2 linked regions of the Acidisarcina polymorpha genome follow. The main gene of each other region encodes a partner of the protein of the gene in region 2 in a complex. Links are inferred from orthologs where the notes say so. Each region holds a gene or a part of one and is shown on either strand. Other genes may lie near its edges.

What was found.
Region 1: rpsM (region 2) and rpsT share a complex: the UniProt entries of both Bacillus subtilis proteins name them as parts of the 30S ribosomal subunit. The link is inferred for Acidisarcina polymorpha from one-to-one orthologs.

What each region holds. Positions count from the first base shown.
Region 1 is NZ_CP030840.1:2,400,415-2,411,645, reverse strand. Bases 5,212-8,158 are described here. They hold rpsT (30S ribosomal protein S20), read left to right. Parts: upstream 5,212-6,520; coding sequence 6,521-6,796; downstream 6,797-8,158. Other genes in these bases: ACPOL_RS10410 (DNA alkylation repair protein), read right to left, coding at 7,087-7,818; ACPOL_RS35455 (hypothetical protein), read left to right, coding at 6,847-6,981; ACPOL_RS10420 (amidohydrolase), read right to left, coding at 5,212-6,220. Outside these bases: ACPOL_RS10450 (COX15/CtaA family protein), read left to right, coding at 1-926; lepB (signal peptidase I), read right to left, coding at 1,517-2,293; ACPOL_RS10435 (hypothetical protein), read left to right, coding at 2,542-3,090; ACPOL_RS10430 (amidohydrolase family protein), read right to left, coding at 3,116-4,495; ACPOL_RS10425 (DUF1330 domain-containing protein), read right to left, coding at 4,553-4,840; more of ACPOL_RS10420, read right to left, coding at 4,865-5,211; dnaN (DNA polymerase III subunit beta), read left to right, coding at 8,448-9,620; ACPOL_RS10395 (multicopper oxidase domain-containing protein), read right to left, coding at 9,704-11,231. UniProt on the Bacillus subtilis protein: Binds directly to 16S ribosomal RNA.
Region 2 is NZ_CP030840.1:5,269,231-5,280,311, reverse strand. What follows is about bases 99-2,895. They hold rpsM (30S ribosomal protein S13), read right to left. Parts: upstream 1,791-2,895; coding sequence 1,407-1,790; downstream 99-1,406. Other genes in these bases: map (type I methionyl aminopeptidase), read right to left, coding at 2,411-2,895; infA (translation initiation factor IF-1), read right to left, coding at 2,143-2,361; rpmJ (50S ribosomal protein L36), read right to left, coding at 2,009-2,122; rpsK (30S ribosomal protein S11), read right to left, coding at 979-1,404; ACPOL_RS36500 (DUF1272 domain-containing protein), read right to left, coding at 782-967. Outside these bases: more of rpsD, read right to left, coding at 31-98; more of map, read right to left, coding at 2,896-3,163; ACPOL_RS22425 (adenylate kinase), read right to left, coding at 3,167-3,886; preprotein translocase subunit SecY, read right to left, coding at 3,887-5,284; rplO (50S ribosomal protein L15), read right to left, coding at 5,336-5,803; rpmD (50S ribosomal protein L30), read right to left, coding at 5,921-6,115; rpsE (30S ribosomal protein S5), read right to left, coding at 6,118-6,627; rplR (50S ribosomal protein L18), read right to left, coding at 6,677-7,033; rplF (50S ribosomal protein L6), read right to left, coding at 7,116-7,655; rpsH (30S ribosomal protein S8), read right to left, coding at 7,799-8,197; ACPOL_RS22385 (type Z 30S ribosomal protein S14), read right to left, coding at 8,314-8,499; rplE (50S ribosomal protein L5), read right to left, coding at 8,573-9,121; rplX (50S ribosomal protein L24), read right to left, coding at 9,259-9,594; rplN (50S ribosomal protein L14), read right to left, coding at 9,663-10,034; rpsQ (30S ribosomal protein S17), read right to left, coding at 10,107-10,454; rpmC (50S ribosomal protein L29), read right to left, coding at 10,458-10,724; rplP (50S ribosomal protein L16), read right to left, coding at 10,771-11,081. UniProt on the Bacillus subtilis protein: Located at the top of the head of the 30S subunit, it contacts several helices of the 16S rRNA.

The sequences.
Region 1 (11,231 bases), 2.9 Mb from region 2 along the record:
CGCTACGGAAATATGCCTGGTTCGTACTCGGGTGGAACATCACTGTAGTCCTGTGGGGCGCCATTGTCCGCGCCACCGGCTCCGGAGCGGGTTGCGGCAACCACTGGCCGCTCTGCAATGGAGAAGTCTTCCCCACCTCGCCGCGCATCGCGACGATGATTGAATTTACCCATCGGGCGATGACCGGAGGGGCGACATTTACGATCCTCGCTCTTTTGATCTGGACTTTTCGTGCGACCAAGGGTCGGCATCTGGCCCGTATTACTGCCGTTGCCTCAACCTTGCTCTTGCTCAACGAGGCCTTTCTGGGAGCCTTGCTCGTCAAGCTCGGGTACGTGGTCAACAACCAGTCGCTCGGCCGGTTCATCGTGCTCCCGATTCACCTGGCGAACACCCTCCTGCTGCTCGGCGCGCTGACGCTGACCGCCCATTTCCTCAGCCGCGACTCCGGATTCATGGACGGTAGCGTGGAATATCGCTACTTTGGCTTGACCCTCATCGGTCTGGGATCCACGATTGCCGTGGGTGTGACCGGCTCGCTGGCTGCGCTCGGCGATACGCTCTTCCCGAATGCCACATTCGCTCAGGACTTTGCGCAGTCCAGCCCCTGGATCCTGCGCCTACGCTGGATGCATCCTGCCGCCAGCCTGCTGGCCGGCATCTTTGTCCTGGGACTTATCTGGGCAAGCAGCGCCCGAGGCTCGGCTACAAATCGGCAACTTGCCAACACGGTCATCGGCTTGCTGCTCTTTCAATTCGCCTTGGGCGGGCTCGATGTGCTGCTTCGGGCACCGACGTGGATGCAAATCCTGCATCTGCTGGGCGCAGACGTTTTCTGGGCTACACTCGTCGTACTGACTGCGAGACTCAGCGTCGTACCGTTGGGTTGTCCGGGATCTACTTGCCGACTCCGCGCAGGCCGGTGATTCGGGTGATTAGCTCAATCCGCTGGAACGATAGCTCACGCCGCTTGGTGTAAGCCTTTGTCCCGATTCCAAACGGTTTCTGCGATAGAACTTCACCCTGCAAAGTGGACACTCCCAGGGGTAGCATCCAAAATGGGGCATGATCCGGCGCGCAATCCAGCTTTCCCGGGGTAATCTGCTAGGCTCGGCGAAGCTGCATTTCGGACAAGCCCGATTCACTAAGGTCAAAGTCACATCCTTCGAGTGCATTCACTCTACAAAGAATTCAGATAAGAGTCTTACAGGGAACAACCCCTAGTGAGAAAAATTCTGCCCGCGAATGATACCGCAGGAGCGAGAAGATCGACAGCCTCTCGAAATTCTCAACACACCCGGGAAATTACCACCAACAATTTTTAACACAAGAAAACAAGGATTGTCCGGAAGATCGAAGGGATAGATCCAGAAGCGCTATACAATTACGCCCGATTCAGCACAGCTAAGAAGCTAGCGCCACCAGCAAGTCATTGGAGGCCAATGAGTTAGCCGCCCTGACAGAGCGCACCAGGGCAATCTTACTCTTGCCGCCCCCCTGATAAGGAATCCGCACCTCACTTGATTACGTGGAACGTTCGGGTCCACCGAGTCTCATCGAAGAAGTGAATTAACTCATGAAGACTCGCTCCTGCTCGCTGCGAGAGCGGCACTTCTTCCGTTCCAGATTCCGGAATAACAATCGACCAGTAGACGAAAAGTGGATGCCCGATGATGTTCTCTCGCGGGACAAACCCCCAGTAGCGGCTGTCCATGCTCTTCGTCCGATTGTCCCCCATGACAAAATACTTTCCCGGAGGGACAACCACATCACCATCTTCAATGTATGTGGGCAGCATCAGCGACCAGACGGCTGTGACTCCTGGCTCGGTTGAAGGAGCGACCGCGGGGAAGTCGTTGATGTAGGGATCGTAGTTGGCAAAAGTCGGCTTGGCAGCTTGAGGCTCTGTCTGGGCAACTCCGTTCAGGTAAACGGTGCCATTTCGGAGATGAAGGCGGTCGCCAGGAACTCCAATGACACGTTTCACTAAGAAGATATGTTCGCCATTCGTCTCTTCCGTAGGTTTGTAAAAGACCACGACATCTCCACGGCGGACCTCGCGATAGGGCAAGAAGCTGGCCCAGGTGGAAGGCGGAGCCAAGGCCTCGCGTTCGACAACTACATGGTCGCCGGCGAGCAGCGTACTTGCCATGGACGATGATGGGATCATGAAATTCTGAAAGATAAAGGTAAGGGCGAATAGTCCTACTGCGAGGACGCTAAAAACTGAAGCGATTCCATCGAGAAACGTCTCGCGAGAGGAGTGTTTCTCATTCAACAGCTTGGCACCCATGGATTCGGTCCTTTTCGAGTATCGCCTGCAATTGTAATCTCCGGCGGAAGACGTTGACGATTGCCGGGCAAGCCCCGCCTTGTCCTGCCGAACCTGTGCATTGCACAAGTCAGGCAAGTAAAGGCGGCGTCCGAAGGCCAACAAAACCGAGCATTCAAGCGTCTTACCATGGCAAACGACGAATCGTTCATTGCCATTGCAAAAAACCTGGTCGGCCTGCTAAACAGCCGCGATAAGAGGGAACCGCCATGAGTGACACCATTCTGAGTGATAGGGAGTTATCCAACTCCGCATACAGCCATATCATCCAAGCGCCAATCGAGAAGATCGACATCGCCGCATGGCTATTCAAATTGCCCGAGGCGGAGTACCAACGCTGCTGCCCGCCCGATCACATCTCCTGCGGCACCACATCAACTGACGACGGCACCCCCATGTCGATCAACGTCGAGATGATTGGGAAGACTCTGATGATCCAGCACTATGTGGCGGAGGTGGCGACACCGGCGCTGTGCCGCATGGTCTCTGTCTCCGATGCCTTCACTCCCAACGGCCGTACACGTGTGCAGGTGATCTGGACCCTCAGCGCTAAGCGTATCGATGACCTCACCTGCGAATATACGAACAGCGTGCAGGCACACCCGACAGCGGAATTCATGGAGTTCATCGCCAGCCACAAGATAAGCTTTGAGGAAGCAGCCGCAGGCAGGCAGCGCGATGGTGGAGATCACAACCGCCGCGAGACGCCTCTTTTCGCGGCCAGCATCGAGCGAAAGGCGCTGGCCGGTCACTCGTAGAGTTCTCGTCGCTTGGGCAGGGCTGCTACTTACTGTATTCGTCCCTTAGCTTGGTCTGTCGCGACTGCATCGGAATCGCATGGCCCTCGATATAGATTTGCTTGACATCGGTGCGGACGTCGAGCGGGTCTCCGTTGGCGATCACAATGTTGGCCGTCTTGCCCACATCGAGCGAGCCGAGCTTGTCGGCGACGCCCCAGATTTCGGCTGGATTTAACGTAATGGCCTTCAGCGCTTCGTCGTAGGGCAAGCCGTAGGCGACAGCATAGCCGGCCGCGTAGGGAAGGTTGCGTTCGAAGCCGCCCGGGCTCCCGCTGTTCGCGCTGCCCGCGGAGGAGAAGGCGATCTTCACGCCCCGTTTGTACAATTCGGCAGGCAGCGTGTAGACGGAGTCGTAGCGTTCGTTGGCGGAGGGGAAGTCGTAGATCGGTCCGACGATCACCGGCACCTTATAGGCTGCTATTTTGTCGAGAATCTCCTGCCCATGCGTAACGTGATTGAGAACGACCTTCAGGTGGAACTCTTGTGCGATCTGCATCGCAACTTCAATTTCGTAGCTTTCATACGCGCCGAGGACGACCGGTCGTTCGCCGCGTAGATAAGGAAGCAGCGCTTCCGACTTGAGGTCCATCTTGGGCGGTGTGGGCGCGTAGTCCTTCTTCTCGCCTTTTTGCCATTTCTCGAGCTTGGCCTGATATTCACTCTTACTGGCGGCGTAGGCCTGGGCGTCGATGAACGTCTGCCGGAGCTGTGTGGCCAGACCCATGCGGGTGCTGGGGAATTTGCGATCCTTGCCGCGGCGGCGCTGCTCGCCGGAAAAATTCATGGCAAGCGCGACATCCTTGGCGAGTATCATCTGATCGCGATCACGACCCGCTAGCTGAATGAAGATGTCCTGGCCAGGAAGCGTATCGTCTGAAGCGGGAGCGACGATGGCGTTCGTGATGCCGTTGATCCGGTCGACAGGGATGCGCTCGGTCTCGGCATGAAAGGCGTCGGAGACATGCATGTTTGGGAAGATCTCTTCGCTGGTCTCGACCAGATCGTTGCTGGCCTCGTCGGCTTCGATTTCAGACAGGCCAAGATTCGTTTCGGAGTCGATCAATCCGGGATAGACCGTCATCCCCTTAGCATCGACAATCTGTGCGCCGGAAGGAATGCTCACCGTTGAAGCGGCGCCGACAGCAGCGATCTTTCCGCCGGAGAGAACGACAGTCCCGTTTTCGATGACGCCATGGCTGATCGTAAGAAGTTTGCCGCCAGTGATGGCAACGATAGGAGCGGGAGTGCCGAGGTCGGTGGGCGCGACCGCTTGCCCGAAAGCGACGAGTGCAGAGAACGCAATACCCATTCCCGCTAGCTTTGCGCCAAAATAGCCAGGAACGAAGTTGTCGTGAAACGCCATTTCAAAACCCTTTCGGCGAAGTTACCAGCCCCTTCATTCTAGGAAGACAACTCGAAATCAAACCCCTTCGACCAGGATGGCACGATAGATTGCGCCATTGTGCCGATGCTTGCGGACCTCGCGGTACTCCTGACTCTCGTACCAGGCCTTCGCCGCCTCGACGGTTGGAAATTCCGCAATCACCACGCCTTCAGTCGGCTCGCCCTCAAGCACCTCGTGTTTGCCGTAGGCGGCAAGCACCTTAATGTCATGGCCTACGAAGGTCGAGGCGACCTTGTCCGTATAGGCTGCCATCTCGGCGGCGTCCAGCGTCTTTTCCTTGTTGAAGACGATGTATCCCTTCATGACCTCTCCTCTCCATCAACTGCATCAATTGCCTTGTTTGCTGCTCGAGACCTCATCCTCATCGTCGCCGCCGAAGCCGCCGGAGTCGTGCATCACCCCATTGAAATGAGTGGTGCCGAAGCCGGGCAGGCTGCTGTCGAAAAACAGATCGCCATCGATGTAGACCTTCTCGGTGCGTGCATAAATGGAGAGCGGATCCATGTTCCAGACCACAAGGTCGGCGTCTTTTCCGACATCAATCGAGCCCACGCGGTCGTCGACACCGATGATCCACGCCGCATTGAGTGTGACCATCTTGAGCGCTTCTTCCTCCGTCGCCCCGCCGTACCGGACCATCTTGCCGGCCTCCTGGTTGAGCCGGCGAATGTAGTCGTTCGAGTCGCTCTTCAGAGCCACCCGCACACCTTGCCGCATCGACATCACGGCATTCCACGGAATCGCGTCCCAGGCTTCGTCCTTGTATCCCCACCAATCCGCGAAGGTGGCGATAGCGGTGCCGTCCGCCGCGATCGTCGGGGCGACCTTGTACATTTCTAAAGCATGGTGAAAGGCGCGAATCTTGTAACCATACTGCTTGGCGATCGCCTCTTCAGTGAGGAATTCGTCGGCGCGGTAGCAATGAATCTGGACATAGAGCTTACCGCGCAAGACATCGGCCAGGGCCTCGAGCTTGAGATCAACACCAGGCTTCTCGGCTTCCTTGTCCCCCTTGGCAACCTTCGCGTTGTAAGCGTCCCATTTGGCCATGTAGGCCTTGGCGTCTTCAAAGGACTGGCGCATCACCTCAAAGTTCCCCATGCGCGTCGATGGTAGCTGGTTACGGCTGCCGTAAACCCGCTTGGGATTTTCGCCGCTGGCAAATTTGATAGAGCGCGGTGCGTTGGGAAAAATCATGGCATCGCGGGAGAGCCCAAACTTGTTCTTGATAACCACCGCCTGCCCGCCGATCATGTTTGCCGATCCATGCAGGAGCAGCTCTGTAGTGACGCCGCCAGCCAGGGCCTGGTAGAGGGCCTTGTCCCGGTTATCGAATGCATCGATCATCATCATGCTGGGCGTGACCGGGCTGGTGGCCTCGTTGACATCGCTATCGAGCGCGGAGTGGGAGTGCGGATCGATAATTCCCGGGGTCAGAAATTTGCCGCTCGCATCGACTTTGACGGCGTCGGCTGGAGCGGCAACGCTGGCGCCGACTCCGGCGATCTTGCCGTCATGGATCCACACGCTGGCATGTTCGAGGGTACCGTGGGTCACAGTCATCACTGTCGCGTTCGAAATCACCATATCTTTAGGCGACGAAGGCGAGGCAGTCTGGGCAAAAGCAGCCGCCGCAAGAAACGACACAGTTACAGCAGATACAACGCGCCTCGTCAACAGCATGAACATTGGCCTCGATCCGATATCAGTGTGTGAATAGGAAGCGGAAAGTCAAGTGTATCGGAAAGATAGATTTCAGGCTTCATCAACCCGCCGCATGAAGTTAGTTCCTTCTGCACACCTAAGGGAGAACAGCGAGTTCGCCTACTCTTATGAACTAGCACCTTGAGAGAGCGCCATCCTGGATTGACCACGACCCCAAATTCCAATAAACTTAAGGTTTGCGCGGCATGAAAGAAGATGTCTATCTGCGCGCATTCCATTTCCAGCACCCTTTACCGGGTTAGATAAGGATTTATCAAGATGGCGAACCATGTATCTTCGCTCAAGCGCGCCCGTCAGACCGAAAAGAAAACAGCCGTGAACCGTGCCAACCGGAGCCGCGTCCGTGGCAGCCTGCGCAGCTTGCGCGAGGCGATCGCGAAGGGCGACCACACCGCCGCGCAGGAGCAGCTGCGGCTGACCACCTCGGCGCTCGACAAGAGCGTGCAGAAGGGCATTCTGCATGACAACACCGCGTCGCGGTACAAGAGCCGGCTGAATGCGCGGGTCAAGGCGTTGCTCGTCAAAGCTGCTTAATAAGGCTGCCTGCGAACCACCGTGTCAGCTGTGAGCTTGGTAAAGGGCTCATGTCCGGCAGCGTCACCGGCGTTCGACAACTGATTCCGGAATTCATCGCTCCCGATCTGACGGCCATTGCGTCCGCACTGGATTCGGTGCAGTGGCAGCTGGCCGCCTGGGACGGGGCCCGTCGTCGTCTTTGAAAGCAGATGGCGTCCCTCGAGCCAAAGATCTCAACAAGCAAACGCGCGGCCCGGTCAACAACGGCGCTGCCTGCAAGTGTTGCTTCGCAGTGCGAGCTGGGGACGCTAGCGCTTCAGCCACTGCTTCCGCTCCTCCGGCGAAAACCGCTCAATCGCATACCGCAAGGTCGTCCGCGGCATCTTCGCCGCATACTTTTCGAGAAATTGGATCAGCTCTTCTCGCGAGACCTTTCCGGCTTCGCGAAGGATCCATCCCGTAGCCTTGTGAATGAGCGGCTCTTTGTCGTTGAAGAGCCGCTTGGCGATGCGGAAGCTGTCTTTGATTTCTCCGTGGCGCACCAGACCAAGGGTCGCGACCATGGCGATCCGCCTCTCCCACAGCATGGACGAGGCTGCCAGCCGATCGAGAACGGCCCGCGGCCGCGTCCTGAGGTGCTCGCCGACGATGTATGGGGCGGAGGTGTCGACCAGGTCCCAGTTGTTCGCCCGGCGCGTATTCTGCAGGTAAAAATCATAAATCTGCTGGCGTAGCATCTCGTCGCCTCGTTCGTATTGCACAACCAGGATCTCGAGCGCGGCGAAGCGATGTTCGTGAATAGGCGAGGCGAGCAGCTTCTCTATCTCCGCGAGCGGCAGGTGAGTATAGCGGAGGGCTATTTTTCGCGCGATGGGAACGGTGATACCGAGAAAGATGTCGCCTTCCCCGTACTCCCCCTTGCCGGTTTTGAAAAACCAGGCATGACTCTGTGCTTTGCGCTCATCGGCGACCGCTTCAAGCTCCCGCAGCAGGGCCAGCCGAGTTTGCGGCTTCGCTTCACTTTTGGCGGTGGCCGGCATCTCGACTCAAACCTCTCTCCTAACTGTTGTCTCACGAGTCATCCCGAGCGTTGAGGAAACTTAGGAAAATGCGTCTTCTGTGCAAGGCGGGGCGCGCGCACTGGCGCATCCCCAGTGTGCGGGACCATGCTTTCCACTTCCACCGCATGGTTTCCACACCAGGCTCTTTGGAGAGACTGTGCAGAACTTGGGAAACTCGGCGGTTCCGTGAGAGACCGGCCCCGACTTTCCTGATTGTGCTTTTTGAGAGGACAGGATTTCTAAATCCGGGCCATAGACTAGCAGCGCCGTGGCATGGGTTTTGGGCTCGGTTTCCACTTATCCACGGCTAACTATTACTGCTACTGGTTTCAATAAGACTTTAAGAACAGTCTTAAAAGCAGTCGTTCTTGGGACGGAGACGGTGACTGCCGCCGGCATAGAGAACGGCGCTTCCATCCATCCCGATCCAGGAAAACTCATTTCCTGTTCTGACCTTGACTTCCACCGGAATGACCAGTTTTCCGCAGGGCCGGCCATCAAAATTCTCACTAGAATGAGGGCAGTAGCAGTCTGCCATAAACACCAGTGTGCCTTTTCGGCTGTAGTGGTGTAGAGTGTGGCAAACCGACAAGAGGGGGCGATGCACTATGCCGGGCTTAGAGTTGGAGCAGGAGAAGCCGCTGGTGGCTAGCGGAGCCATGGAGATCAGCGTCAGTCGCGCTGAGTTGCTGCGCGAACTGACCGCGACCCAAAGTGTGGTGGAGCGGAAAACGACCATACCCATCCTGTCGAATTTCCTTATCGAAGCCGCTGACGACCGGCTGACGATTACCGCCACCGACCTCGACCAGAGCATCAAGACTTCCTGTGCGGCAAAGGTCAAGAAGCCAGGCGCGTGCACGATTCCTGCGCGCAAACTCTACGACTACATCAAGCTGCTCGGCGATGGCGACATCTCGATCAAGCTGATGGACAACCACTGGGTACAGATCCGCTCGGGACGATCGAACACCAAGATGGTCGGTATGGCGCGCGCGAATTTTCCCCAGGTTCCAGCCTTTCCTGAGGCAGGCGTCACCAAGATTCCCTCGGCATCGCTTAAGAACATGATCGGCAAGACGATCTTTGCGATTTCGAACGAAGAGTCGCGCTACACGCTCAACGGAGCGCTGCTGATCCTGAAGGCGGAGAGCCTGGCGATGGTGGCGACGGATGGCCACCGGCTGGCGCATGTGGAGAAGACGGGCGAGTCGCTGGCGAATATCAGCGGCGAGAAGCGGACGCTGATTCCGCGCAAAGCTTTATCGGAGCTGCAATCGCTGCTCTCGAACAGCGATGCCGAGTTCGTCGATTTCTCGGATGACGACCATACCTTGTTCTTCAAAGTTGGGCATCGGACACTGACTTCGCGCAAGCTGACTGGCCAGTTCCCTAACTACGAAGCGGTGTTGCCACGGGACAATAACAAATTCGTGGTGGTGCGCAGCGAAGATTTAATGGCTTCGATCCAGCGGGTTGCGCAGTTTGCGGACGAACGTTCGGGCGCGGTGAAGATGCGGTTGGAGCAGAATGAGCTAAAAATATCCTCCTCCTCGACCGACTCGGGCGAATCTGAAGACACCATCGAGACGCCCTACAACTTCGATGCGATTGTAGTCGGCTTCAATTCTTCCTACCTGATCGACTTCTTGAGAGCGGTCGGGAATGCCGGCGAAGTGCGGCTCGAATTCAAAGACGCGCAGTCTGCGGGGCAGGTTCGTCCCGAGGATGCCGATGATGAATACCGCTACCGTTACATCATCATGCCGATGCGGATCTGAGAGAGTTTTGGAAGCTAGACAACAAATGCCGCGGAGATTCTCCGCGGCATTTCTGTTGTCTAGCGGTTTAGTTGATAGGTAGTTTAGTTCACCGTAAAGGTAGAAGCGGCGTTGCTGTCGCCCGCTCCCGAGGCGTGAACGCGCAGTTCCCCACTGGTCGCCCCCTTGGGAATGATGACCCTCAGCGCGGTGTTCGACTGCGTCCCCGTAAACGGCACGGTGACGTTGTTGAGGGTCACCAAACCTTGTCCCTGAGGATCCATGAGGGCGGTGCCGGTTACGGTGACGACAGTTCCCGCGGGGCCGCTGGTGGGCGAGATCCTGGTGATCACCGGGTCGGGGTAGACGACGAAGCCGAAGCCGTTGCTGGTATTGCCGGCGACGGTCACGACGACATCGCCGGTGGTGGCCCGCGCGGGGACCGTGGTGGTGATGCTGGTGTTCGACCAGGTCATGGTGTAGAAGGACGTTGACGAAGCCGGAACGCCGTTGAAGGTGAGCGTGCTGTTGCCCTGAGTGGCGCCGAGATTCGTCCCGTTGACGGTGACGACTGCGCCGTAGGCCCCGTATTTACGGCTGATGCTGGTAAGCGTCGGCGCAGGCGAGGTGGAGGGCAGCACCTGAATCGAGCCCATCATGCCGAGATCTTCGTGCGAGAGGATGTGGCAGTGATAGACGAAGGTGCCGACGATATCAGGATCAGAAAAGTCCATCAGCAGGGTCACGCTTGGGTAGGCGCCCGAACCGCTCCAGTGGGGCACGTTGATGGTGTCGCGCTCGGTATAGTCGGTGACCGGGCTCCCATTGATGGCGAGGGTGCGGAAGTGGATCTGATGGATGTGGAAGGCGTGATCCATCAGTGAATGATTGCTGATCGTCCACTGCTCGACGGTGCCCGCGTGGACGGTGATGTTGGGCGGTCCATCCATGCTGAAGGGCGCAGGTGTCTGACCGGCGACGGTGATATAGAACTGGCTGAAATCGGATTTGATCGAGAAGTAGAGGTTGCGCTGCACTGTCGCCGCGGCCGAATCTAACGCCTTGAAGCGCAAAGGCGGCAGCGAATGGTTAACGGCCGGGATGGTGACCGGTGTGCCGGAGGTTCGAGGAAGGCCGCCATCGCTGGTCGAAGCGCTGGCCACGATATTGGCCAGCGGCCGGCCCGGGTCGGCATCGCCTTGAGGACCGTTGTTCCACGTTTGCGCAATCAACTGGGCGCCCTGTCCGGCGTTGGGAGTGACTAAGATGAACTCGACCCGGGCGCCGGGCGGCAGCACGACATTCTGGGCCGAAAGAGTGGTTGGGTTCCCGCTGCCGTCAGTCACCGGCACGCCGTCGGTGGCGACAATCTGCAGGGTGGGATGCGTGGCGCCGATGTTGACTTCAAGATTAATGAGCGAATTAGCCGAAGTATTCGCAACTCTCCAGAATTCCTTGGTAGCTGGCGGAGTCTGAATGACACCGGGCGTGTACTTGGGATAGTTGACGGGCACGTAGTTGAGCGAGAGGTCATCACCCGGCTGGGCGCCGGAGATCTTCTGTTCGGCGGAGGTAAGCGCCTGATCGCGAATCACCAGGATGCGTTCCGGCAGGCCGGCCACCGCGGAATTG
Region 2 (11,081 bases):
TGGAGGTTACGCCAGCTCCCACGCTTCAACTTACTTGCTGTAAAGTTCGACGATCAACTGCTCGTTCACCGGCAGGTTGACATCTTCGCGCTTCGGCAGCGCGACGATTTTGCCGGAAAGGTTGGCCGCATCGATCTGCAGCCAGGCCGGAGAGTGTTGATGGCTGGCAAATTCGCGGGCCACCTCGACCACGGTCAGATTCTTGCTCGACTCGCGTACCCTGATCTCGTCGCCAACGTTCACTTGATACGAAGGAATATTCACCTTGCGGCCATTCACTTCAACGTGGCCATGGCGAACGATCTGCCTCGCCTGGCGACGCGAGCTGGCATAGCCGAGACGGAAGGCGACGTTATCCAGACGCCGCTCCAGCTGCTGCAAGAGCAGTTCACCGGTCACGCCGGGAGTGCGCGATGCCTTCTCGTAGTAAGCGCGGAACTGGCCTTCGAGGGTGAAGTAGATACGTTTTGCCTTCTGCTTCTCACGAAGCTGCAAGCCGTAACCTACGATTTTGGCTTTACGATCGCGGCCGTGCTGGCCGGGGGCGAAATTACGCTTCTCGATCGGGCATTTGTCGGTAAAGCACTTCGGCCCTTTCAGGAAAAGCTTCATGCCCTCGCGACGGCAAAGGCGGCAGACTGGTCCGGTATAACGTGCCAATTCAAATCTCCTTATTCAGAGGCCGACCGGTTTACAGATGCCACGACCCTTGCGGATCGATCGTCCTTCGTCCCGGTCCAACGTTCTTATCCTGCTACTGAGCGTGTCGCTGATGTTGACGCTATCGTCCGCATCCACACGCTTCATTTAGTCGCTTCGGGCGCTGCAGCAGTTGGTCGCCACAATTCGTACATCGGGCATTCAGGCTGGCGGCGCACTCGGCACAAAAAGTACATTCATAGCTACAAATAAAAGCTTCACTTCGCAAGTCGAGAGGCGCTCCGCAGCGTTCGCAGCGGGTGCGCATCTCGAGCGGCATCAGACACGTCTCCGCTTAGGTGGCCGGCAGCCGTTGTGCGGGATCGGCGTAACGTCGCGAATGGAGCGGACATCGAGGCCTGCCGCTGCAAGTGCACGTACCGCGGATTCACGCCCCGAACCCGGCCCGGAGACCCGGACATCGACCGAGCGCAGACCATGATCGCGGGCCATGTTGGCCGCATTGATCGCCGCTTGCTGGGCCGCGAACGGAGTTCCCTTTCGCGATCCGCGGAAGCCCAGCGATCCAGAGCTCTTCCACGACAACGTGTTGCCCTGGCCGTCGGTAATGGTCACGATCGTATTGTTGAACGTCGCCTGAATGTAGACCAGACCGTACGGAACATTCTTGCGCTCGCGCTTCTTGAATTTCTTGTTCTTGCCGGCGGCCGACTTGCCGCCACTGCTCTGTGCTGGCTTGGCCATGGTTATTTACCCGTCACTTTCTTCTTGCCAGTAATGGTGCCCTTACGTGGACCCTTGCGAGTGCGCGCATTGGTATGCGAGCGCTGTCCACGAGTCGGCAAGTTCCGGCGGTGACGAAGACCACGGTACGACTGAATGTCGATGAGCCGCTTGATGTTCATCGAGATATCTTTGCGCAGGTCGCCCTCGACCTGGCCTTCTTCCTCGATAATCTGGCGGATGCGATTGACCTCATCCTCACCCAGATCCTGGACCTTCTTGAACGGATCAACGTTCGCAGCGGTCAGGATGCGGAGGGCGCGAGGATTGCCAATCCCGAAAATGTAAGTGAGTGCGATGCGCGCTTGTTTATTACGCGGCAGATCGACTCCAGCAACACGTGCCATACCTTAACCCTCTTCTATGTCTCCCCGGTAGCTTGCTGCCGAGGAGGATTGCCCTTCCGACTTCGGAATGGCGGATTCGTGGATCGCCGCCTTCTCTCGAAGGCGTCGGGGTTCTTCGCAAGCCTGACTTCGGCTAACTAGCCCCTGCCGGACAGCTACTTTCAGCCGTTCCGGCTCGACCCACCTGGTTGAACCATCAACAAACGAGGCGCCGGAGATTAGCCCTGGCGCTGTTTGTGCTTGGCATTCTCGCAAATCACACGAACCACCCCGCGGCGGTGAATGACCTTGCACTTATCACAAATCTTCTTTACCGATGCACGAACCTTCATTACTGCTCCTGACCTGCAACTCACTTATAGCGATAAACGATCCGTCCGCGATTTAGGTCATACGGACTCAACTCGATGGCCACCCGGTCGCCCGGTAGGATACGGATGAAGTTTTTTCTCATCCTGCCAGAGACATGCGCCAACACCTGGTGCTTGTTCTCGAGCTCCACCTTGAACATCGCATTCGGCAGGGTTTCAACGACCACCGCCATGACTTCAATTGCATCTTCCTTCGACAAACCTTATCCTGTTTCCGCCCGCGCTCATCCGGCAGGCAAGGCTCCCGACCTACTGCGTCAACACCATTGCACCCTGCTGAGTCACGGCCACCGTGTGCTCAAAATGGGCGCTCAAACTTCCATCCTCGGTCACTGCCGTCCAACCGTCCTTCAAAACCTGGACGCCTGGCCCGCCAATATTGACCATCGGCTCGATCGCCAGCACCATTCCTTGACGAAGCTTGGTACCCTGGCCCCGCCGCCCATAGTTCGGAACCTGCGGGTCTTCGTGCATGTGGGTGCCAATACCATGGCCCACAAAATCCCGGACGACGCTGAAGCCGTCCGCCTCGACAACTTCCTGCACGGCAGCACCGATGTCACCAAGGGTCGCTCCCGGCTTCACGATCGCGATCGCACTCTCAAGCGACGCCTTGGTCACATCCAGCAGCCGCTTGACCTCTGGAGTGACATGCTCGCCGACAGCAACTGTGATTGCCGAGTCACCGTAGTATCCATCCACGACCACGCCGCAATCGATTGAAACAATGTCTCCGTCGCGCAGAACCCGGTTTTTTGACGGGATACCGTGGACGACCTCTTCATTCAGCGAAGTGCAGAGAACGCAGGGATAACCGCGATAGCCCTTAAAAGCAGCGACCGCGCCCAGTTCCTTAATCTTTGCCTCAGCTGCCTTTTCCAGATCCAGGGTGGTAGCACCGGCCCTGACCGCGCCGCGCACCGTATCCAGAACCTCACGAACCACCGCGCCGCTGCGGCGCATCTTCTCGATCTCCTGCAGCGTTTTAATCATGATCGCCATGCTCTATCGGCCCCTTAACCGCTTCACTGCGGCTAGGACTCCGGCAGTCACGGCATCTACCGGTTGATCTCCATCCAAATCAGCAAGCCGGTTCATTGCGCGGTAATGGGCAACGACCGGTTCAGTCTGCGCCTCGTAACTACGAAGACGCTCCGCGAAAACTTCTTCGGTGTCGTCTGAGCGCCGCTGCAGCGGAGTGCCGTCCAAATCGCAAAGCTCGTCAGTCTTCGGCGGCTGCAAGTAGACGTTGTAGATACTTCCGCAGGTTGGACAATTGCGCCGACCGGTAACTCGACGCACTAAATGAGTGTAATCGACTTTCAACTGAATGGCAACCACCGGCAGCGTATGGCACTCGCGCTCGAGAAAGGTATCCAGCCACGCGGCCTGCCCGATGGTGCGGGGGAAACCGTCGAGGACAAAACCTTGAACGCAGTCAGGCTCGCGGAGACGAACGGCGACCATCCGGTTCACCAGATCGTCTGAGACCAACTCGCCTCGACCCATGACCTGCTTCGCCAGCAGACCGAGTTCCGTTCCAGCGCTTACGTTGCCGCGGAGCAGGTCGCCGGTTGAGATCTGCGGAACATGCCAGGCGCTCATGATGACCTTGGCCTGGGTCCCTTTACCGACTCCAGGAGGTCCAACCAGCAGGATGGGGCCGGGAACAAAGGGTGTCCCGGACGCGGTCGCAACCGCACTTTCGGTGAGCTGCGTATCCACCTACCACGCCCGCCTTCCGCGTATCCGCCCACTTTTCGGAGAAAAGCCTTCGTAGTGCCGCATGATCAATTGCGACTCGACCTGGTTTGCTGTATCCATGGCTACGCCTACCACGATAAGCAGAGATGTACCTCCAAAATAGAAGTTCAGGTTGAGCCCGTGCGTGACCCAGGTTGGCAATCGCTCAAAGAACGGCCCGATCAACCACAGATCATTCAGGTGAATTCCGCTGATCAGGATCTGGGGGACAAGGGAGATGATGATGAGGTAAATTGCGCCGACGAGGGTGATGCGGGTCAACACGTCGTTGATGAAGTCGGAGGTGCGCTTCCCGGGACGGATGCCCGGAATGAATCCCCCGTACTTCCGCATGTTGTCAGCAATGTCGTCGGGGCGAAAGACAATCGAAATATAGAAATAGGCAAAGAAAATGATTGCGCCGATGTAGATCAGCTCATACCAGGGCTCGCCCGGATGCAGCGCATCGAATACCCTCGTGAGAAAGCCGCTGTTGCGAACAAAGCCAACGTTCGCAAAGAGCAGGGGCGCGGAGAGAACGGAGGCGGCGAAGATGACTGGCATCACGCCGCCAGAGTTGACCTTCAGCGGCAGGTGGGTCGACTGGCCACCCATCAACCGGCGGCCTACGATGCGCTTGGCGTACTGCACCGGGATGCGGCGCTCGCTACGCTCGACAAAGACAATGAAGGCCACGATCGCCACCATCGCAGCGACCAGCAAGATCAAGGCGGGCACGGTGAATGGTCCGAATGCCTGAGTACGCGCTTTCTCGACCAGATCCGCAATCCCGCGCGGTAGACCGACCACAATGCCAGCAAAGATCAGCAGGCTCATGCCGTTGCCGATGCCCCGGTCGGTGATCTGCTCGCCTAGCCACATAATGAATGCCGTGCCGGTGGTGAGAGTCAGCACTGTCATCAAAATAAAACCGGCGCCTGGATTGATGACAAATGGAACTCCGCCCGAACCGCGGTTCAGGGCAACGGCAATGGCGAAGGACTGGAAGATCGCCAGGATGACGGTGGTATAACGCGTCCACTGCGTGATTTTGCGGCGCCCGAGCTCACCTTCCTTCTGCAACTTGGCCAGGGGTTCATAGACGACCGTCAGCAACTGGAAGATGATCGACGCGGTGATGTACGGCATAATGCCGAGGGCAAAAACGGTCAGGCGGCGCAAGTTGCCGCCGCTGAACATGTCCACCAGCCCGAGTGCGCTGCCGCCCTGCTGGTTGAAGAACTGCGCCAGCACCTGCGGGTTCACCCCTGGAGTTGAAATGAAGCTGCCTAGCCGGTAAACCGCCAGCAACCCGAGGGTGAATAACACCCGTTTGCGGAGGTCGGGGATCTTAAAGATATTTGCGATTTTCTCAAACATAAATCGGCACTTCCAGCTACGATCTTGAACTTCCCCGGACCTCTTTGGCCACTAAGCAGGCGAGACTTCGATCTCACCGATCAGTACGGCTTTACCGCCGGCTTTCTCGATCTTCTCTTGCGCGGCCTTCGAAAACTTGTGCGCGTAGACGGTAATGGCGGCAGTCAATTCGCCGGTCGCCAAGACTTTGATCAGCTCACTGCGCTTTTTCAGCAGTCCATGTTGAACCAGCTTCTCGACAGTCAATTCGGGCTCGCCGAGTTCGGCGATGCGGTCAAGGTTCAGAACCGTATATTCGGTGCGGAAGATATTGGTGAATCCACGCTTAGGCAGACGGCGGTGAAGCGGCATCTGGCCGCCTTCAAAGCCCCGCATCATACGCGAACCGGAACGCGAACGCTGTCCCTTATGTCCGCGTGAAGAGGTCTTGCCCATGCCCGAACCCATACCGCGGCCCACGCGTTTCTTATTACTGTTCGCCTTCTTCGGCGCTCTTAAATTCGACAGATTTGTCGGCATTGTATTCCTCGCTCAACGCCGGCTGGCTTTTCATCCAACCGACTCGCTTGATTTTGGCGGCACTCTTCTGCCGCGAACTTGCTGGCTAGCTCACTTACTGACTGCTTACAGATAGTCCTATTCTACTATCCGGACAAGGTGCGGGATCCTTTTAACCATACCGCGCACCGAGGGGGTATCTTCGCGCTCGACGATCTGGTTCAGCCTGGTAAATCCGAGCCCCTTGACGACACTCTTGTGTTTAACCGGAGTGCAGATCATCGAACGGAAATATTGGATCTTCAGCATTGCCTTTGCTGGCGTCTCTGCCATGACTATAGCTCCTCAACTGTCTTGCCGCGCATCGCCGCCACATCGGCTTTATTGCGCAGCTGAATCAGGGCATCAAAGGTCGCCTTGATCACGTTATGCGGATTGGCGCTCCCCAGGCTCTTGGTAAGTACGTTTTGTACGCCTGCCGAGGTCATCACGGCGCGGACCGCGCCGCCCGCGATCACACCGGTACCATCGGGAGCCGGCTTCAACAGCACTTGTCCTGAACCATAGCGTCCGAGCACCTGGTGGGGAATGGTCGACTCGGTCAGGTTGACATGATGGAGGTTCTTCTTCGCCGATTCGATACCCTTGCGGATCGCCTGCGGGACCTCCTTCGCCTTGCCGGATCCATAGCCGACGACCCCTGCCGACGGATCGCCGATCACGACCAGCGCGGCGAACGACATATTTTTGCCGCCCTTGACCACCTTGGTCACACGATTGATGGCGACAACCTGGTCCTTCAGGTTATATTGCCCGGCATCCAATTTTTTCTTAAGCATTGCCATTCGCTTCCTGATTCCTTCTGGCCGGCACCCGCCGCGCCGAACCCGATAACTAAAACTCTAATCCCGACTCTCGGGCCGCATCGGCCAGCGCCTTGATTCGACCATGATATAAGTAGCCGCCCCGATCAAAGACGACCTTCTTAATGCCCTTCTCCTGCGCCCGCTCAGCGACCAGCTTGCCGACTTCCTTGGCAGCCGCGACATTGCCGCCGGTCTTGATCTTGGCCTGCACCGTCGATGCCGAAACCAGGGTTACACCCTGAGAGTCATCGATGACCTGCACATAGATATGGTTCAATGACCGATAGACGTTCAGTCGGGGACGTTCTGTCGTCCCCTCCAACTTTGCCCGGATGCGGTCGTGCACACGCTGCCGGATCGCATTTCTTTTTCTCTGCGGAATCATTCTCTTGTCTTCCTTCCTAAAAGCGGAGCCGCCCTACGGCACCGTTCGGTCTAGCCTGGTAATCCTAGACTCAGGCGCTTACTTACTTCGCACCGGTCTTGCCAACCTTCTTCTTCAGCTTTTCGTCGGCATAGCGCACGCCCTTATTCTTGTAAGGATCGGGCTTGCGCAGCGAACGCATGTCAGCCGCGACCTGGCCGACCTTCTGCCGATCTATGCCGCTTACCGTGATGCGGGTCTGCTTCGGATCGATGACGGCGGTAATGCCGGTCGGCAAAACAAACTCAATCGGATGCGAGTAGCCGAGCGTAAAGACGACGGTGTTCTTACCCTTTAACTCGACACGATAGCCAATCCCAACGATGTCGAGGTCCTTCGACCAGCCTTTGGTCACGCCTTCGATGGCGTTCGATACCAGAGCCCGGGTCAGACCGTGAATGGCCGCCTGCGAATCGTTATCCCGAGATGCCAAAACGAAACCATCTTTCGTCTCGAGCTTGATGCCCATCGGAATAGGCTGTTCGACCTTGCCCTTCGGCCCTTCTACCACAATCAGGTTTCCGTGCACGGCGTACTTGACACCGGCAGGCAACGGAATCGGCTTCTTTCCTATACGCGACATAGTTCAATCCTTCATGGCTTGCGAGTCCCGGAGGTCGTTTGCTTCAACCTCTTCGTTCCACTGCAGCCCGTGGCTATCCGCCACGTCAATCCCAAACTAAGTAACAACTGCGCCGAAGGCCGGTGCGCCTGGACGGCTAGTCCTCACCAGACTTCGCAGAGGATCTCGCCGCCTACGCGCTCGCGCCTTGCCTGCCTGCCGGTCATCACGCCACGCGGGGTGGTCATGATGCTGATTCCGAGACCACCTTGGACACGCTTAATCTCATCCCGGCCCACATAGACGCGGCATCCGGGACGCGAGACCCGGGCAAGATCGCGGATTGCTGCTTCGTTGTTCGCGCCATACTTCAGATAGACCCGAAGTACTGCCCGTCCGTCTTCCTCGGCTGCTTTGTAGTTGGCGATATAGCCCTCCTCTTTAAGGATGCGAGCTATCTCCGTCTTGAGCTTCGAGGCGGGAACATCGAGCTTCTGGTGACGGGCGCGTATCGAGTTGCGAATGCGGGTCAGAAAATCTGCTACTGGATCGGTCAAACTCATCGTCTCTCCTTCATCCCTCGTTCGCTCCGCGCTCGCTTGCACGGAGAACCAGCAGGAATGTCTTTGGCACCGCTATGGTGCAAACCGCGGCGCCTAATACAGGACCGCTGATACCACTACCAGGACGACTTGGTCACGCCTGGAATATCGCCGCGCAAGGCCAGCTGCCGGAAGCACAGGCGGCACAATCCAAATTTGCGCATATATGCGCGCGGCCGGCCGCAAAGCTTGCAGCGGTTATGCTGGCGCGATGAAAACTTGGGTTTACGAGCGTCCTTCACCCTCTTCGCTGTAGTTGACATGCTTCCTCTTAACTAAAGTTGCAGCGTTTCCGCCTAGTTCAAAATACGACGTAGCCCCGGTAAAACGCTTTGGCTACGCAGCCGCCCTAAAGGGAATGCCGAATTGCCGTAGCAGGGCGCGTGCCGAGTTATCATCGGGGGCGGAGGTCACAATCGTGATATTCATCCCCTTCAATTTATCCACCTTGGAGTAATCGATCTCGGCGAAGATCAGCTGGTCCCGCACGCCGATCGTGTAGTTTCCTCGGCCATCGAAGCTCTTGGTCGAGACGCCCTTGAAATCTCTGACGCGGGGCAGAGCCACAGAAACCAGGCGATCGAGAAACTCGTACATCGTGTCTCCGCGCAAGGTGACCATAGCGCCGATCGGCATCCCTTCGCGCAGCTTGAAGGCGGCGATTGACTTCTTCGCCCGGGTGGTTACTGGCTTTTGTCCGGTAATCAGTGCAAGGTCGTTCACCAACGGATCCAGCATCTTGGCGTTCTGGGTGGCCTCTCCAAGCCCCATATTGACGACGATCTTCTCGAGTCTTGGCACCGCCATGGGGTTGTCCAAACCAAGCTCCTTCTGGAGCGCTGGCTTGAGTTCCTTCAAATACTTCTCTTTCAATCTCGCTGCCATCTTGTCTCTTCCATTCTCACGGTCTCGGATTCGGCCGAACTCGCCCTTTACCGTTGCGTGAAGCATTCATCTATTACGTCAAGTGCTCAAGCCCTACGTCGAGTGCTCAAGGCCGCCTATTCGCGACCGCGCCAGGCCTACTTCTTTTTGCCCTTGGTCTCAATGACCTGATCGCACTTCTTGCAGACCCGAACCTTCTTGTCGCCCTCGAACTTGTGTCCAACTCGCGACGGCCCGCAGTTAGGGCAAATCAACATAACGTTTGAGACGTGGACAGCCGCCTCCTGCTCGGCGATGCCGCCTTTGATGTTCTTCTGAGGATTCGGGCGAACGTTCTTCTTCACGATGTGAACGTGCTCGACCAACACCTTGTTGCTGTCCGGAATGACGCGCAGGACACGGCCCTGCTTCCCCCGGTCGCTGCCTGCGATCACCTGGACCCGATCATTGCGCTGTATATTCAAACTCGGCATCACTCTTCCTTTACTCTGGTCCGCTGCTAGAGCGGGATCCGTCGAAGCTAGATCACTTGCGGCGCGGCCTAGATGACTTCCGGCGCGAGCGAAACAATCTTCAAAAACTTCTTTTCGCGGAGCTCACGGGCCACCGGTCCGAAGACGCGGGTGCCTACCGGCTCGCCGGCATCGTTGATCAGCACCGCGGCATTCTCGTCGAAGCGGATGTAGGTCCCGTCCCGGCGGCGATATTCTTTGTGGGTCCGGACGATGACGGCCTTCACCACTTTGCCCTTCTTGACCTGCCCGTCGGGAGAGGCTTCCTTCACCGCCGCCGTGACTACATCGCCAAGACCGGCCTTCTTGCCGCTTGACCCACCCAGCGGAAGGATTACTTGCAGCTTGCGTGCGCCGGAGTTATCGGCTACCGCGAGCATGGTCCTCATCTGTACTGCCATCTTCGTCTCCCTCTACCGCCGGTCTTATTGGCCAGCGTTACCGCAGAAACCTATACCCTACCGCAACGATCGCTAAGCCAACTTTGCCGCAGCGGCCGCATCTTCGGCCTGGGCCAGCGCGGAACGCCGAACAATCTCTTCCAACTGCCAACGCTTCAACTTGCTCAACGGGCGGGTCTCTCGAATCCGGACCATATCGCCAACCCGGGCTGAGTTCTGCTCGTCGTGCGCGTAAAACTTCTTGTTGGTCTTCATGACGCGCTTGTACTTTGGATGGGCCTTGCGCATCTCGATCTCGACGACGATCGTCTTCTGCATCTTGGTCGAGACGACCTGGCCAACCTTCTCGTTGCGACGGGCCTGCTTCTCGGTAGGAGCGGCAGCGCTGGTGGCGACTGTGCCTGCATTTTCTTCGGACATAACTTAGCGAGCCTCCTTCTTCGATTTCTTGCTCTTGGCCGGCGGCAAGGAGGGTTCACTCTTTGGCGTGGCGCCGTGCAACCCCAACGCGCGTTCGCGGGCGATGGTCTTGATGCGGGCCACGTCTTTGCGCAGCTCGCGAACCTTCTTGACACCCTCGTTCTGCCCCAGTTTCATCTGAAAGCGCAGACGGAAGAGCTGCTCGGCGGCTTGACGCTCTTGCTCGACCAACTCCCCATCGCTCAGATTGCGGATCTTTTCGGTTTCCATCTCGTATCTCTCTCGTTGACTTCTCGACTACTCGGAACCACTCGTCTTACTTGGCCGCGGCAACGACCTTGGCATCATGACGCTGCACGAACTTCGTCTTCAAGGGAAGCTTGTGGGCCGCGAGCCGCATCGCCTCTTGCGCCATCTCGGACGACACGCCCTCCATCTCGAAGAGCAGTTTGCCCGGGCGGCAGACGGCGACCCAATGATCGGGCGCGCCCTTACCCTTACCCATACGGGTTTCGGCCGGCTTCTTGGTGACCGGTTTGTCCGGGAAGACCCGCAGCCAAATCTTGCCACCACGCTTGATAAACCGGGTCATCGCAATACGGCTGGCCTCTATCTGGCGGTCAGTAA